Regions from separate parts of the Mesorhizobium sp. M0633 genome, predicted to be linked through region 1. Evidence: riboswitches for the same ligand, from Rfam matches in the RefSeq annotation. Region 1 holds a riboswitch; each other region holds the start of a gene.
What was found. A riboswitch is a leader RNA that binds a small molecule or an ion and turns the genes downstream of it on or off. The one in region 1 is predicted to bind cobalamin.
Positions count from the first base shown of each region.

Region 2: linked by a shared signal. The riboswitch ahead of metE (5-methyltetrahydropteroyltriglutamate--homocysteine S-methyltransferase) and the one ahead of NKI47_RS33685 (ABC transporter ATP-binding protein) in region 1 are both predicted to bind cobalamin.
Region 3: linked by a shared signal. The riboswitch ahead of NKI47_RS10205 (DUF1636 family protein) and the one ahead of NKI47_RS33685 (ABC transporter ATP-binding protein) in region 1 are both predicted to bind cobalamin.

Region 1 covers NZ_JAMYQC010000065.1:3,428-8,050, reverse strand. The annotation lists gene NKI47_RS33695 (FecCD family ABC transporter permease) at 1-861, opposite strand, end outside; gene NKI47_RS33690 (ABC transporter substrate-binding protein) at 891-1,805, opposite strand; gene NKI47_RS33685 (ABC transporter ATP-binding protein) at 1,824-2,642, opposite strand; cobalamin riboswitch at 2,735-2,938, opposite strand; partial or broken gene NKI47_RS33680 (AraC family transcriptional regulator) at 3,074-3,191, shown strand; gene NKI47_RS33675 (LysR substrate-binding domain-containing protein) at 3,271-4,179, opposite strand; gene NKI47_RS33670 (FAD-binding oxidoreductase) at 4,320-4,623, shown strand, end outside.
Region 2 covers NZ_JAMYQC010000039.1:50,949-55,571, forward strand. The annotation lists gene metE (5-methyltetrahydropteroyltriglutamate--homocysteine S-methyltransferase) at 1-2,148, opposite strand, end outside; cobalamin riboswitch at 2,244-2,443, opposite strand; partial or broken gene NKI47_RS29655 (MFS transporter) at 2,942-4,562, opposite strand; partial or broken gene NKI47_RS29660 (transposase) at 4,566-4,623, shown strand, end outside.
Region 3 covers NZ_JAMYQC010000007.1:236,952-241,574, reverse strand. The annotation lists gene NKI47_RS10220 (NuoB/complex I 20 kDa subunit family protein) at 1-319, opposite strand, end outside; gene NKI47_RS10215 (NADH-quinone oxidoreductase subunit A) at 310-675, opposite strand; gene NKI47_RS10210 (winged helix-turn-helix domain-containing protein) at 1,011-2,210, shown strand; cobalamin riboswitch at 2,240-2,443, shown strand; gene NKI47_RS10205 (DUF1636 family protein) at 2,482-2,916, shown strand; gene cobW (cobalamin biosynthesis protein CobW) at 2,913-3,950, shown strand; gene NKI47_RS10195 (cobaltochelatase subunit CobN) at 3,969-4,623, shown strand, end outside.

The DNA.
Region 1 (4,623 bases):
AGCGCAGGTTGCGATCAGGCGAAGGTGTAGCGGGCCGGCAAGGGTCCTGGACAAATGCGGGATCATCAGGCCAACGAAACCTATGACGCCTGCTACCGAGACAAGGATTGCTGTCGAGAAAGCGGCGACGAGAAATGTCATCCTGCGCATCCGCGCAACCGGCACACCGAGGCTTTCGGCGGCATTCTCGCCGGCCAGGAAAGCGTCGAGCCGACGATGGTTCCAAAGTCCATAGACAAGGATGGTGCCTGCGCCCAGAGCAGCCAGCCCGATATTGTCCCAACGCGCGAGCCCGAGCCCGCCCATCGTCCAGAACAACACCGAGTGAGCGGCGCGCTGGTCTCCGGCAAAGACGAGATAGTTGGTCAAGGCGGTGAACATGAAGGAGACAGCAAGCCCGGCGAGGATCAGCCGTTCGGGGCCTTGCCCCCTCACCCGCGAAACCAGCAAAAGCACGATGCCGGCGGCTAATACGCCGCCCGTGAAGGCCGCGACCGGCAACGTCCAGATGCCGAAATGGTCGCCAAAAATGGTGATGACGGAAACCGCGCCGGCCGCCGCTCCGGACGACAGGCCGAACAGGAACGGATCGGCGAGGTCGTTGCGCGTTACCGTCTGCAGCAGCGCGCCGATGACGCCCAGCCCGGCGCCGACACAGATGGCCATAATCGTGCGCGGCAGCCTGAGATCGACAACGATCTTGGCAATCGGGATCTTGCCGGCCGGACCGGACACGATGTCTCCGTCCAGCCCGGCCGCATGTCCGAGCGCAGCAATCACGTCGCTCAGCGCGATGACCGTCGATCCATAGGCAATCGACAACAAAGCAAGAGCAGCAATTGCTGCTGCTCCTGCTGTCATGGCCAATTCGAACGCTCTCTGGCGCAAGCTCAGAAAGCTTCCGGGTGCATCGCCCTGGCGATCTTGCCGATCGCCTCGATGTTGGCAGGCCCAGGTGTCAGTTCGGCATAGCGCAGCGCGACGAAGCGTTCATTTTTGACCGCATCAGTCTCCTTCATCGCCGGATGGGCTTTGAGGAAATCGAGCAGTTTCCTGTAGCCGCCGCCGTCCTGGTAGTCGAGCAGGATAAGGAATTGCGGATTGCGGGCCGCCACCGTCTCCCAATCCGTATTGCCCCAACTCGTCGCCATGTCGGCCATGATGTTGTCGCCGCCGGCAGCAGCGATCATGGCGCTGGGGTTCGCGAACTTGCCTGATGTGAAAGGTCTGTCTTCGCCGGAGTCGTAAAGAAACACGCGCGTACCCTTGCGGTCGCCAACCTTCGCCGTGATACCGGCGAGTTGCGTTTTCCAGCGCGAAACAAGCTTTTCCGCCTCTACTTCCTTGCCAAAAATCTTGCCCAGCTTTTCGACGTCGCCATAGAGCAGGTCCATCGAGGCGGCGGGGCGGTTCTGGTCGAGATGGACGCAGCTTTCCGTCAGCACCAGCGTCTTGATACCGTACGGCGCCAGCGTATCGGGCGTCACCTCGCCACCTGGCTTCATGCCGTAATACCAGCCGGCGAAGAAGAAATCGGGCTCGACGGCGACGAGGTTTTCGAGCGTCGGGTATTTCGGTGCGAGTTCCGGGATCGCGCCCTGCTCAGCCTTGAATTCCGGACCGACCTTGTACCATCCGGTGATGCCCGTCAGGCCGACGATCGACGGTTGCAGCCCCAGCGCGAAGGCCATCTCCGCCATGTTCAGATCTTGGATAACGGCGCGCTTCGGCGCGGCTTCGAACGTCAGCGGCGTGCCGCAGCTGTCAACGGTCACGGGAAAAGCGAAGGCCGCCTGGGCAAGCAGTAGGGAGGCAAAGGCGTTTCACGAATGTTGCTCCTTGGTCAGATCAGGATGGGAAGAGGCACGGTTAGGAACGTCGAAGATCGTAAGTTCGCGGTCCTCGGTGGGATGGCGCAGCCGAAGCACGTCGACGCCGAAAGTCTCGCGGATCAATTGCTTGGTCAGCGCCTCGTGCGGACCGGCGAGTGCCTGCAGGCGGGCCTCGTTCATCACCGCGACCCTGGTGGCAAATGGCGTGACCAGCGACAGATCATGAAGCACCGCCACCACGGTCATGCCAAACTGCGATACGAGTTCGAGAAGGTCGCTGCGGGCGCGCGGATCGAGATGATTGGTCGGTTCATCGAGGAACAGGATTTTGGGCTCCTGGGCGATGGCGCGCGCCAGCTGGGCGCGTTGCCGCTCGCCACCGGATAGCGAGCCGATTGTGCGGCCGAGCAGCGGCATCAGGCCGGTTCTGCGAAGCGCTTCGATGACGATGTCGCGTTGCTCGCTCCTTCGTCGCATGCCCGCATGGGGGACGCGCCCAAGCTCGACATAGTCGATCACGGCAAGCCGCGGGTCGGGCTGATCGGTCTGGCCGACGACCGCCATGTGCAGCGCCCGCTCGGCGGCCGAAAATCTCTCCAGCCGGCGTCCGGAGAATCTCACATCTCCCGCGCTTGGCCGCAGCGTACCGCAGAGCATGCGCAGCAGCGTCGTCTTGCCGGCGCCGTTAGGGCCGATGATGGCGAGGCGGTCGCCCGCCGCTAGCGAAAGGCTCACCGCACTAACCAGGCGCTGGCCATTTGCCGTCGCACTCAGTTCGCGCGCTTCAAGAAGAGGCTGGGAGGCGTCCAACTTACCGTCACTTTCTCAATGGCGACGGAAGGAAGCTGGACGGACCGGCCGACAAGACCGATGTCCACGTCTCCTCCCGGCACACCCCGTCCGGTCAACTCATGCTGATGGCAGGTCTCCTGGCTCGCGGGTCTTTGCGCCATCCTGCCTTCCCAGCCTTGCCGGCCAGTGGCACTTCGGATCTTGCTAACCGCTTACAGTTGCGGGGGCAGCCACGGCCTCGATCCGAAGACCTCACCGTGTTCCCTTTTCACCCCTTGCCTTTCGACTCGGGGACCATCACTCAGCCACCCTAATTTTCCGCCACTCACAGCGCAATAAATTTTCGGAGTTCGGACAGCCGCTGGAGCAAGGGTCTTGTCAGAAGGAGTCATGCATACCTCGTAATGTAATAACATTACGTACCTAGAGGACGTTGTCTGCTTCTGTCAACCCCCAACACGATTTGGGACAAATGGCTGCCGGCATCTGGGCGCGAGGTCGCCGATGCGCCGGAATTCGATCCCTGTAGCGGCAAGGCTGGAAATTTGGATACCGGTCAAAGTGTGAGGCGCGGCAGGCGACCCCGAAGCGCAGGAAGCGCTGCTACCGCTTGTGACGAGCATGCAGAAGATCGGCGTTCAGATGCTCAGACTATCGATCTCATCCAGGCGGAAAACGCTTCGATATGCGCTTGTCGGGGGTGATTGGCTACGCAGGCAAGGTAAAAGCCATAGCCTGGCAGACAGAGATCATGTGCCTTGACTAGCCTGCCAGCCTCGAGTTCGCCACTGACGACCACATCGCTGCAGATAGCGATACCTTGGCCTGCCGCTACCGCGTCAATCGCGTGCAGCTCTTCGCGGAAGCTTAGGTCCCATGCCTGGTTGGCATTGGGGATGCTGGGATCGATCGAGCGTGCGATCGCCAGCCATCGTTGCCAAGTCGGCGCTTCCGGGTCGCGGTTCGTCCAATTGAAATGGATGAGCGGGTATTGCAGCAGATCGGCGGCGCGCTCGATCTGTCGGTCGCCTCCTGCGAACAACTCCGGGCTGCATACCGGAAAGAATGCGTCCCGAAAAATTTCCTGCGCGGGAACATCCCGCGGCATCCTGCGCGCATAGCGGATCGCGACGTCGGCGTCACCGGCTCGCAGGTCCAGAACGGCGTCTGTCCCGATGATCTCCAGTGGAATGTTCGGATGCTGTTCGCGCCACTTCGACAGGCGCGGAACCAGCCATCGGCTGGCAAATGCATTTGGGCTCGTCACGCGCAACGGGCGTTGGCCAACTCCGGCCGAGGCTGATGCTATTGCCGCAGCGAAAGCGTCGAAGCCGCTGCAAATTACCGGGAATAGCCGTTCGCCCACGCCTGTGAGCACGAGCGGTCGTGGGCGCCGCCGGAACAGCAGTTGCCCACAGACCTCCTCCAGCAATCGAATCTGGTGGCTGATGGCCGTTGGCGTCACGCCGAGTTCCGTCGCGGCCTTCCTGAAGCTCATCAGCCTGGCAGCGGCTTCGAAGGCGCGAAGCGACCCGAGCGGCGGAAGTTTTCTCATCCAGGCAGTTTAGATGAATTTAGCTCATCCAGCGACTGAGATATTCGATTTTGCAGCGAATGGCGCCGCATGAGATCATTGTGATCCGGTGAACGACAGCGGCCTGTCCAACCGTGCTGAATCACGAAGGGTATCCCTCGATGAGCATGTTCAAGCTTATAGACGGTTCCGAGCCGACGTTGCAGGCGCCAGATATCGCCCGGCTCAGGCAGGCGATTAGCGGCGATCTGATCCTTCCGGACGACCCTGGCTATGACCAGGCGCGCAGAGTTTGGAATGGCATGGTCGATAAGAGGCCGGCGGCTGTTTTCTATTGCGCCGAATCCAGCGATGTCGTCACGGCCGTCAACTTCGCCCGATCGCAAGGCTTCCTCGTCGCCGTCCGCGGCGGTGGTCATAACGTCGCCGGCAGTTCGGTATGCGACGGCGGCTTGGTGATCGATG
Region 2 (4,623 bases), on a different contig from region 1:
TCCGGGACCGATTTCGTTCGGATATTTGGAGCTCGCGAAGGCGTCCAGCAGTTCCATCTTCGAGCGCGACGTCTCAATCGAAATGACATCCGCATCCATTTCAGCGATCGCGTCGATGATCTCGTTGAACTCCGAGTAGCACATGTGGGTATGGATTTGAGTCGCGTCCTTTACACCCGTTGAAGCGATCCGGAAGCATTCGACAGCCCAGTCGAGATAGTCTTTCCAGTCAGACTGGCGCAGTGGCAATCCTTCGCGAAACGCGGCCTCATCGATCTGGATCACCCTTGCGCCGGACCATTCGAGATCCGTCACCTCGTCGCGGATGGCGAGCGCGATCTGGCGGCATGCTTCGGAGCGGGGTACGTCGTCGCGAACAAAAGACCAGTTGAGAATGGTCACCGGGCCTGTGAGCATTCCCTTCACAGGGTTTTCCGTAAGCGACTGGGCGAATTGCCACCAGCGCAGCGTCATCGGCTTGGGCCTCGATACGTCGCCGAAGATGATGGGGGGGCGCACGTAACGCGACCCATAGCTCTGCACCCAGGCATGCTGGGTGAAGGCGAAGCCGGACAGCTGCTCGCCGAAATGCTGTACCATGTCGTTTCGTTCGAACTCACCGTGCACCAGCACGTCCAGCCCGATCTCTTCCTGCCAGCGAATTGCAGCCTCGATCTCCTTCTTCAGGAAGGTCTCGTAGTCGACATAGCTCAGCTGGCCCTTCGCATGAGCGGCCCGCGCCCTGCGTACCTGCGGCGTCTGCGGGAAGGACCCGATGGTCGTCGTCGGGAACGGCGGCAGCCCGAGCGTGCCGGCCTGGACTCTGGAGCGCTCGGCAAAAGCGCTCTCTCGTCGCTTCATGCTGTCGTCAATGCTGGCGATCCGTCCCTCAACAAGCGGGTCATGGATCTTCGTGGATGTCACGCGAGTGGCGGCGGCCTCGGCAGACGCTTTCAACGCGCCTGCCACCGCATCCCTGCCTTGGGACAGGGCCCGGGCAAGCAACACCAACTCGTCGGTCTTCTGGGCCGCGAAGGCGAGCCACGACCTGATGTCCGCGTCGAGTTCCGTCTCCATGCGGAGGTCGATCGGCACATGCAGCATCGAGCAAGAAGGCGCGATCTCGACGCGGTCCAAGGGCCAGCCGGCGACGATCGGTTTGATGCGGTCGAGAATGGCGGGCAGGTTCGCACGCCAGACGTTGCGGCCATCGATCAAGCCAAGCGAGAGCACCAGATCCTTCGGTGCGAGCCGACCCATCGTTTCCAGCTGCTCGGGAGCGCGCACGAGATCAATATGCAGCCCGGCCAGGGGCAGAGAAACCGCGGTTTCGAGATTGTCTCCCAGCGGCCCGAAATAGGTAGCCAGCATGATCTTCAGCTCGGGCGCGGCTTTCGACAGCTGGCCATAGGCGAATTCGAACGCAGCTCGTTCGTTCGGGTTCAGATCGAGGACAAGCGCTGGCTCATCGATCTGCACCCAGTCGGCTCCAGACAGCTTCAGCCTCTGCAGGAGTTGCTCGTAGACGGGCAGCAGCCGCGGCAGGAGCGCGATGGGATCGAATCCTTCGGCAGGCGATTTCGCCAGCTTGAGGAAGGTGACCGGTCCAAGGATGACTGGGCGTGTGTGAATGCCGAGGGCTTTAGCCTCGAGGAAGTAATCGACCGGCTTCGTCGACGAAAGAGCGAACGTTTGATCATCGTTTAGTTCCGGCACAATGTAGTGATAGTTGGTGTCAAACCACTTGGTCATTTCCATCGCGGTTACACCAGGCCGATGAGCCGCATGCTGGTGACCACCGTGCCCACAATCCTCCGTCTGACCTTGGTTGCCGCGCGCCATAGCGAAGTAGATGTCGAGTGGGACCTCGCCCCCATTCCAGGCGTAACGAGACGGAAGGGCGCCGACCATGGCTGCGGTGTCGAGCACATGGTCGTAAAGCGAGAAGTCGTTCGACGGGATTTTCGACACGCCGCGATCGTGCTGCTCTTCCCAGCTAGCGGCACGGAGCGCCTTCGCCGTCGTGAGAAGGTCGGCGGCGGAAGATTTTCCGGACCAGTAACTTTCAAGCGCGAACTTCAGTTCTCGCCGACGACCGAAGCGCGGCACGCCGAGCGTTGCTACAGGAATTTGCTGAGAGACAGTCATGCCAGACCCCGATGGTTGGGGCGTCGGTGACAAGGAAGGCGCTAGCACGCCGGCACGAACGCCAGGCTGCAGCGGCCACCGAGACACCCCGCCCGTGGACGTAATTCGCCGTGGCAGGTCTCCTGGCTCGCGGGTCATAGCCTCTACCCGTCTTCCCAAGGCTATTCGCCTCAGTGACATGAGTGGGGTCAGCTTGCCGCTAACAGTTGCGGGGGCAGCGCCGGCATCGCACCGGCTTCCCTCTTAGCTCCGCTGCGGCACCGCCGTACGGAGAACCACGACGCGGGAGACAATTACAACAGTTCGCTTCTTTGTCAACGCCGCATAAAGAAATGTTTATGTCGTTATGTTAAATTTCCATTGGCATGTTCCAAAGGTCGCCTCGAAAGCGAAAACTGTGGAAGCCTTGAGCGGCCGGTAAATCAAAGCAATTACGCACGGCGCCCTTGTCCAGGAGGATAGGAGTTCGTCGGCTCCCGGCGGCAAACATACCGGCAAGCGCCGTGGTGCTGCTTCCCGCATCATGCGAACGCCACCTCGGCATCGAACTTCGGCTCCGAGGTTCCGACCGCTTCGTCGGTGATCTGCTCGCGACCATATTCGGCTCAATGGCGAGGCTGTTGCCTAGGAAGCTGTTGGCCGTGATGCCCTCGGTGATACGACACAATGATTTCGAGGGGAGCACCCGAGGCCCGGCGCAGCGGCGTGTTGCGAAGTGATCGAGGCCAATGTCTCGACCTGCTTGTTCGCAGCCCACCGGCTCAAGGTAACCGGCTCAAACCAACGGGCCAGCTCAAGTCCTGTCCAAATGAGGCCTGAGCGGCAAATCGTCGTGCACGCGCACGGTTTGGCGTTCGATCTTGTGATGCGTCTGGGGCGGGCAATCGCCACGGTGCAGCGCTTCCAGGCGCGCAACGATTTCGGCGTCATCCTGGGTCCGCCTGTTGTTGTGGCGAACATACTCGACCCAGGTTGGCACATGATAGCACTCGGTCCATAGTTCGGGCTTTTCCAGGTCACGCAGCAACGCCCATTGTCTGGCGCCATCTCGCAGCCGGGCTTTTCGCCACGATGTCATCACACTGAGAAATTCTGGGACATCTCTCTGATCGATACGATAATCGACCATCACCATGATCGGACCGCTTCGTGGCCGCAGGTCAAGTTGCAGCGTCGGTTCGCTGAACTTGTTGGTCGGATCCAGATTGAGCGTTTCGAAATCCGGCTGACGCAGAACGATTCCCATCAGTCCACCAATCACAAGAACCACGCTGGCGACGAGGAAGGCTCCCGAAACACCTTGGACATCCGCCAGTTCGCCCCAAAGCCAGCTTCCCGCCGCCATGCCGCCGTATGTGGCCGTCTGATAGAGAGACAGGGCGCGTCCAACCACCCACCGCGGCGCCGAAAGCTGCACTGTGACGTTAAACAGCGAGAATGATTGAATCCAGGCCGCACCGGCCGGCATGAGGAGCAGACAGCTCAGTCAAACGTGCTCACTCCATGCCAGAAAGAAGCAGCTGATCGCCAGTATAAAGAACGCACCGCGAATGACCCATTCGTTGGAGAGAACTTCTCGGACCCGCCCAATGAGGAGCGCCCCGCAAATCGCTCCCAGGCCGAAGAAGCCGAGCATCACGCCGTAGGTGACTGCGGTCCCTTTGATCGCGAGCGACCAACGGCAGGAGAGCCAAAATGACCACGGCGGTGAGGCCGAAAATGAAACTCCGGCACATCACCTTGAGAAGGTTCGGCGACAAGAGCACGTAACGGAAGCCCGCCGCCATCGCACTGCCGAAAGCCTCCCGCGGCAGCGCTTGTCGTGCCCGTACCGCTTTCCACCGCAACAGCGCAGCGATCAGAGCGAAGTAGCAAAAGACGTTAAAGAGGAACGCGAAGGCCGCACCGGCTGTGGCCACGATTAGGCCGCCAATCGCCGGCCCGATGCTGCGCATGAGATTGTAGCTCATGCCGTTGAGCGCAACCGCACTAGGCAGGTGTTCGCGAGGCAGGATATCCCCCATCGAGGCTTGCCAAGAGGGATCGTGCAATGCCCAACCACAGCCGATCAGGAAGGTGAGACCCAGAAGGGTCCAGGGTGTCATTTCCCCCGCATAGGTCAGGAATGCCAGGAAGGCGGATACGCAGACCATCAGCTGTTGCGCAGTCAACATGATCCGGCGACGGTCAAAGTTGTCCGCGAGCGCTCCCGCCGCGAGCGAGAAGATCATATAGGGGAGGGTGGTCGATGACTGGACGAGCGCCACCATTCCATGGGAGGTGGCGATGCTCGTCATCAGCCAAGCCGCCGCCACACCTTCCACTAGAGCGGTTCCCCCTTTGACGGAATCAAAGGGGATTCCAGATTTATCTGTTTTGTGATTCAAGATGCTGGCTGGAGTGGAGGCCAGCATCGGATGACCCGACCTCTTTCCAATGATCTTCGCGAACGTGTTGTAGCGGCGGTTTTGGGTG
Region 3 (4,623 bases), on a different contig from region 1:
CAACGATCATGATGTCGGACTGGCGCGGGGACGCGCGCGGCGCGACACCGAACCTCTCCGAGTCATAGCGCGGCATCGACGTATGGATCATCTCGACGGCGCAGCAGGCGAGGCCAAACGTCATGAACATCAGCGAGCCGCTGCGCGCCCAGGTGATCAGCGCCTCGGTCGAGGTGACGAGAAAGCCCTTGTCGGCGAGCTCGTTGTTGATCTCCAGGAAGAATGGATCGTCGGACCCTACCGGCCTGCCGGTGTTGGGGTCGATGAGGCCCTTGGGCTTCGGCGCGACGAGCGTGCCGGAACTGTCGTTCAATCCCATTCCAGCGCTCCTTTTTTCCATTCATAGGCAAAGCCGATGGTCAGCACCGCCAAAAACACCATCATCGACCAGAAACCGAGCATGCCGATCTGACTGAACGACACCGCCCAAGGAAACAGGAAGGCCACCTCCAGATCGAAGATGATGAACAGGATCGACACCAGGTAGAAGCGGATATCGAACTTCATGCGGGCGTCGTCGAACGAGTTGAAGCCGCACTCATAGGCCGAAAGCTTTTCCGGATCGGGGTTGCGGTAGGCCACCAGGAAGGGTGCGGCGAGCAGCGCCAGTCCGACGACCAGCGCCACGCCGATGAACAGGACGATGGGCAGGTACGAACTCAACAATGCGTTCATTCTGCAGCTTTCCGTTGCGGCCAATCCACTCTGATTACAGCACCGGACCCACTTGCGGAAGCGTGACAGTTTAACCACTGAACCGTTTTAAGGGGGCTCTATGCTGCAACGCGGCGAGGGTTAGCGCAGCGCTTTCGGCGAAGCAAGTCAAACCTTGTTCAAATCGCGGTGCTGGAACGGCATATCCGGGAAAACTGGTCCGATCCGCTCCTGTTTGATTTCCTTCACTTTTTACTCCACTTTTCTCTCCTGACATGGATGCCGCCAAAACCCTGTTAGCATGGCACGGAATCGCAGGTCATTTTCTCGTCTAACATCGTCTGGATGCCGCCTTCATGAAGGAAAAAATCTCGCTTGCCATGGCCCGTCGCATTGCGCTCGCGGCACAGGGATTCAACGACCCGCGCCCCACCGGCACGCCTGACCGCCGGCATCTGGCCCGCGTGCTTGCCCGTACCGGCCTGCTGCAGATCGATTCCGTCAGCGCCGTGGTGCGCGCCCATTATATGCCTCTTTATTCGCGGCTTGGCCCTTACAAGCTGGCGTTGCTCGACAACGCCGCCGTCACGCGCAAGCGCATGGTCTTCGAGTATTGGGCGCATGAAGCCTCGTTCTTGCCGGTCGAGACCTATCCGCTGATGCGCTGGCGCATGCAGCGGGCCGAACGCGGCGACGAAATGTACAGCGGACTGGCCAAATGGGGCCGCGAGCACGCCGCCTATATCGAAGACATCTCTCGCGAGGTCGCCGAACGAGGCCCGATCGCAGCGTCGGCTTTCGAAGGGCAGAAGGGTTCGGGCGGCTGGTGGGGCTGGAGCCATGCCAAGCACGCCTTCGAATGGCTGTTCTGGGCCGGCCGCATCACCACTGCGCATCGCCGCGGCTTCGAGCGGTTCTACGATCTGCCGGAGCGCGTGCTGCCGCCGGCGGTACTCGCGCTACCGGTTCCCTGTCCCGAGGATGCACATCGCGAATTGCTGCGCATCTCGGCCCGCGCCCACGGCATCGCCACGGCAGGAGACCTGCGCGACTATTTCCGGCTGTCGCCGGCCGACATCAAGGGCCGCATCGAGGAGTTGGTCGAGGCCGGCGACCTGTTGCCGGTGAGCGTCGAAGGCTGGAACAAAACAGCCTATCTCCACAAGGACGCCCGTTTACCGCGCAAGATCGAGGCGCGCGCCTTGCTCGCGCCGTTCGATCCTGTCGTCTTCGAGCGGTCGCGCACCGAGCGCTTGTTCGATTTCCACTACCGCATCGAGATCTACACGCCGGCCGAAAAGCGCCGGTATGGCTATTACGTGCTGCCGTTCCTGTTCGGCGACAGCATCGTCGGGCGCGTTGACCTCAGGGCCGACCGCCCGGCCGGCGTACTGCGCGTCCATGCCGCCTATGCGGAGCCCGGCGCCTCGCTGCAAACCGCAGCCGAGCTTTTCGAAGAATTGAAGCAGATGCAGGGCTGGCTCGGCCTGGAACGCATCGAGGTGACCGCTGCCGGCGACCTCGGCCGTTCGCTCGCGGATATCGCCGCGTCATAGACGTGCGTTGACACGACTGCCTCCACAAGCCTAAATCCGTTCCAGACGGTCCCCTGCCCGCAACGGCAAGGGCCAAGAGGGAATGCGGTGCGAAATCTCGATTTCAAATCCGCGGCTGTCCCCGCAACTGTAAGCGACGAGCCTCGGCCGAAAACCACTGGGATATTCCCGGGAAGGCGGCACCCAGGCGATGACCCGCGAGCCAGGAGACCTGCCGTCTAGGACATAAGAATCCGATCGCCTGGCGGGTTTTCCGGGCAAGGAGCCTGATTTGGAACGCGACAGCAGTTTTCCGGCTGAGACAGCGGATTTATTGTCCGGCCATGGCGATTCCCCGGCCGGCGTTACCGTGATCGTCTGCTCGTCCTGCCGGGACGAGACCGGATCGGACGCTCATCCGCGCGCCGGCGAGCTGCTTGCCGAGGACACACGCCGCGCCGCTTCCGGCGAAAACATCAATATCCGCACCGTCGAATGCCTCGGCAACTGCAAGCGCCGGCTCAGCGCCGCCATGCTGCGCGACGGCTGCTGGAGCTACGTCTTCGGCGACCTGACCACGACCAGCGGCGCCGATCTCGTCGCTGGGGCAAAGCTCTTCGCCACCGCGACGGACGGTCTCATTCCATGGCGCGGCCGCCCCGATTGCCTGAAGCGTGGCCTGGTTGCCCGCATCCCACCCCTCGACCTTTTGAAGGATCAGATATGACCGCTTCCGTCTCCCGCGTGCCCTGCACCGTCGTCACCGGCTTTCTCGGCGCCGGCAAGACGACGCTGATCCGCCATCTGCTCGAAAATGCCAAAGGCAAGCGGCTGGCCATCATCGTCAACGAGTTCGGCGATATCGGCATCGACGGCGAGATCCTGAAGGGCTGCGCCATCGACACCTGCCCCGAGGAAAACATCGTCGAGCTGGCCAATGGTTGCATCTGCTGCACCGTCGCCGATGATTTCGTCCCGGCGCTGGACCAGATCCTGTCGCTGACGCCGAGGGTCGACCACATCCTGATCGAGACATCCGGCCTCGCTTTACCCAAGCCGCTGGTCCAGGCCTTCCAGTGGCCGTCGGTGAAAAGCCGCGTGACGGTCGACGGCGTCATTGCCGTGGTCGACGGACCGGCGCTGGCTGATGGCCGCGTAGCCAATGACATGGACGCCCTGCAGGCCCGGCGCGCACAGGACGAGACGCTCGACCATGACGATCCGGTCGAGGAAGTGTTCGAAGACCAGCTCGCCTGCGCCGACCTGATCATCCTGTCGAAGAGCGACCTGCTGGACGCCGCCGGCTCGGCCCGTGCCAATGCCGTCATCGGCAAGCACGTTGCGCGGGCGGTGAAGATCGTACCGACTTCGCAAGGCAAGGTCGACCCGTCGGTGCTGCTCGGCCTCGGCCTTGCCGTCGAGGACGACATCGAGAACCGCAAGACCCACCACGACGACGAGCTCGACCACGAACATGACGATTTTGACTCGTTCGTCATCGACATCGCGTCTGTGTCCAACCCGGACGAGCTCGCACAACGGGTCGCCACGGCGGCGGAGGAAGAAAACGTGTTGCGCGTCAAGGGTTTCGTCGAAGTCGGCGGCAAGCCGATGCGGCTCCTGCTGCAGGCCGTCGGTCCGCGCGTCAACCACTATTACGACCGCGCCTGGACCGCTGAAGACGACCGCCGCTCGCGCCTGGTCGTCATCGGCCTGAAAGGGCTGAACCGCCCGGCCATCGAGCGTATCCTCGCCGGCTGACCCCAGGTACGAGCCGCGATGCACATCCTCACCACCACATCCGCCTCGCTCGACGATCTCGCCGAGCCCGTCGATCTCAGGCAAACGCCTGCGGATGTCGTGGCGCTGTCCTTCACCGACAGCGACCTGGCCGGGCTGGCGGCGGCGTGGAAGGCAGATGCGCACCGCCTGCCGTCGATGCGGCTCGCCGCCTTGCGCGACCTGCGCCATCCGATGTCCGTCGACCTGTGGATCGACAGCGTCGCCCGCCACGCCAAGGTCATTCTGGTCCGCATCCTCGGCGGCTATGACTGGTGGCGCTATGGCTGCGACCAGCTCGCCGTTATCGCGCGAAATCGCGGTATCAAGCTGGCGCTCCTACCGGGCGAGAGCCACGACGAGGATTTGCGACTGATCGAAGGCTCGACGCTGCCGCGCGAGGAGTTGGACGCCCTGCTTGGCTATTTCCGCGAGGGCGGGCCGGCAAATATGACGGCGCTGGTGCAGAGGCTGGCAAGTCTCGCTGGATCGGGTGCGGCGGTAGCCGAACCTGTTAGCGTGCCAAAGGCGGGATTTTACGAGCCGGGACTGGGGGTAGTAGAACGCGGCGTCCCCCTCCCCCTCGAGGGGAGGGTCCGGCCGCAGGCCGGGGGTGGGGTCCTCTCCGAAGCGCGCCTACACAAAACGTCGCGCA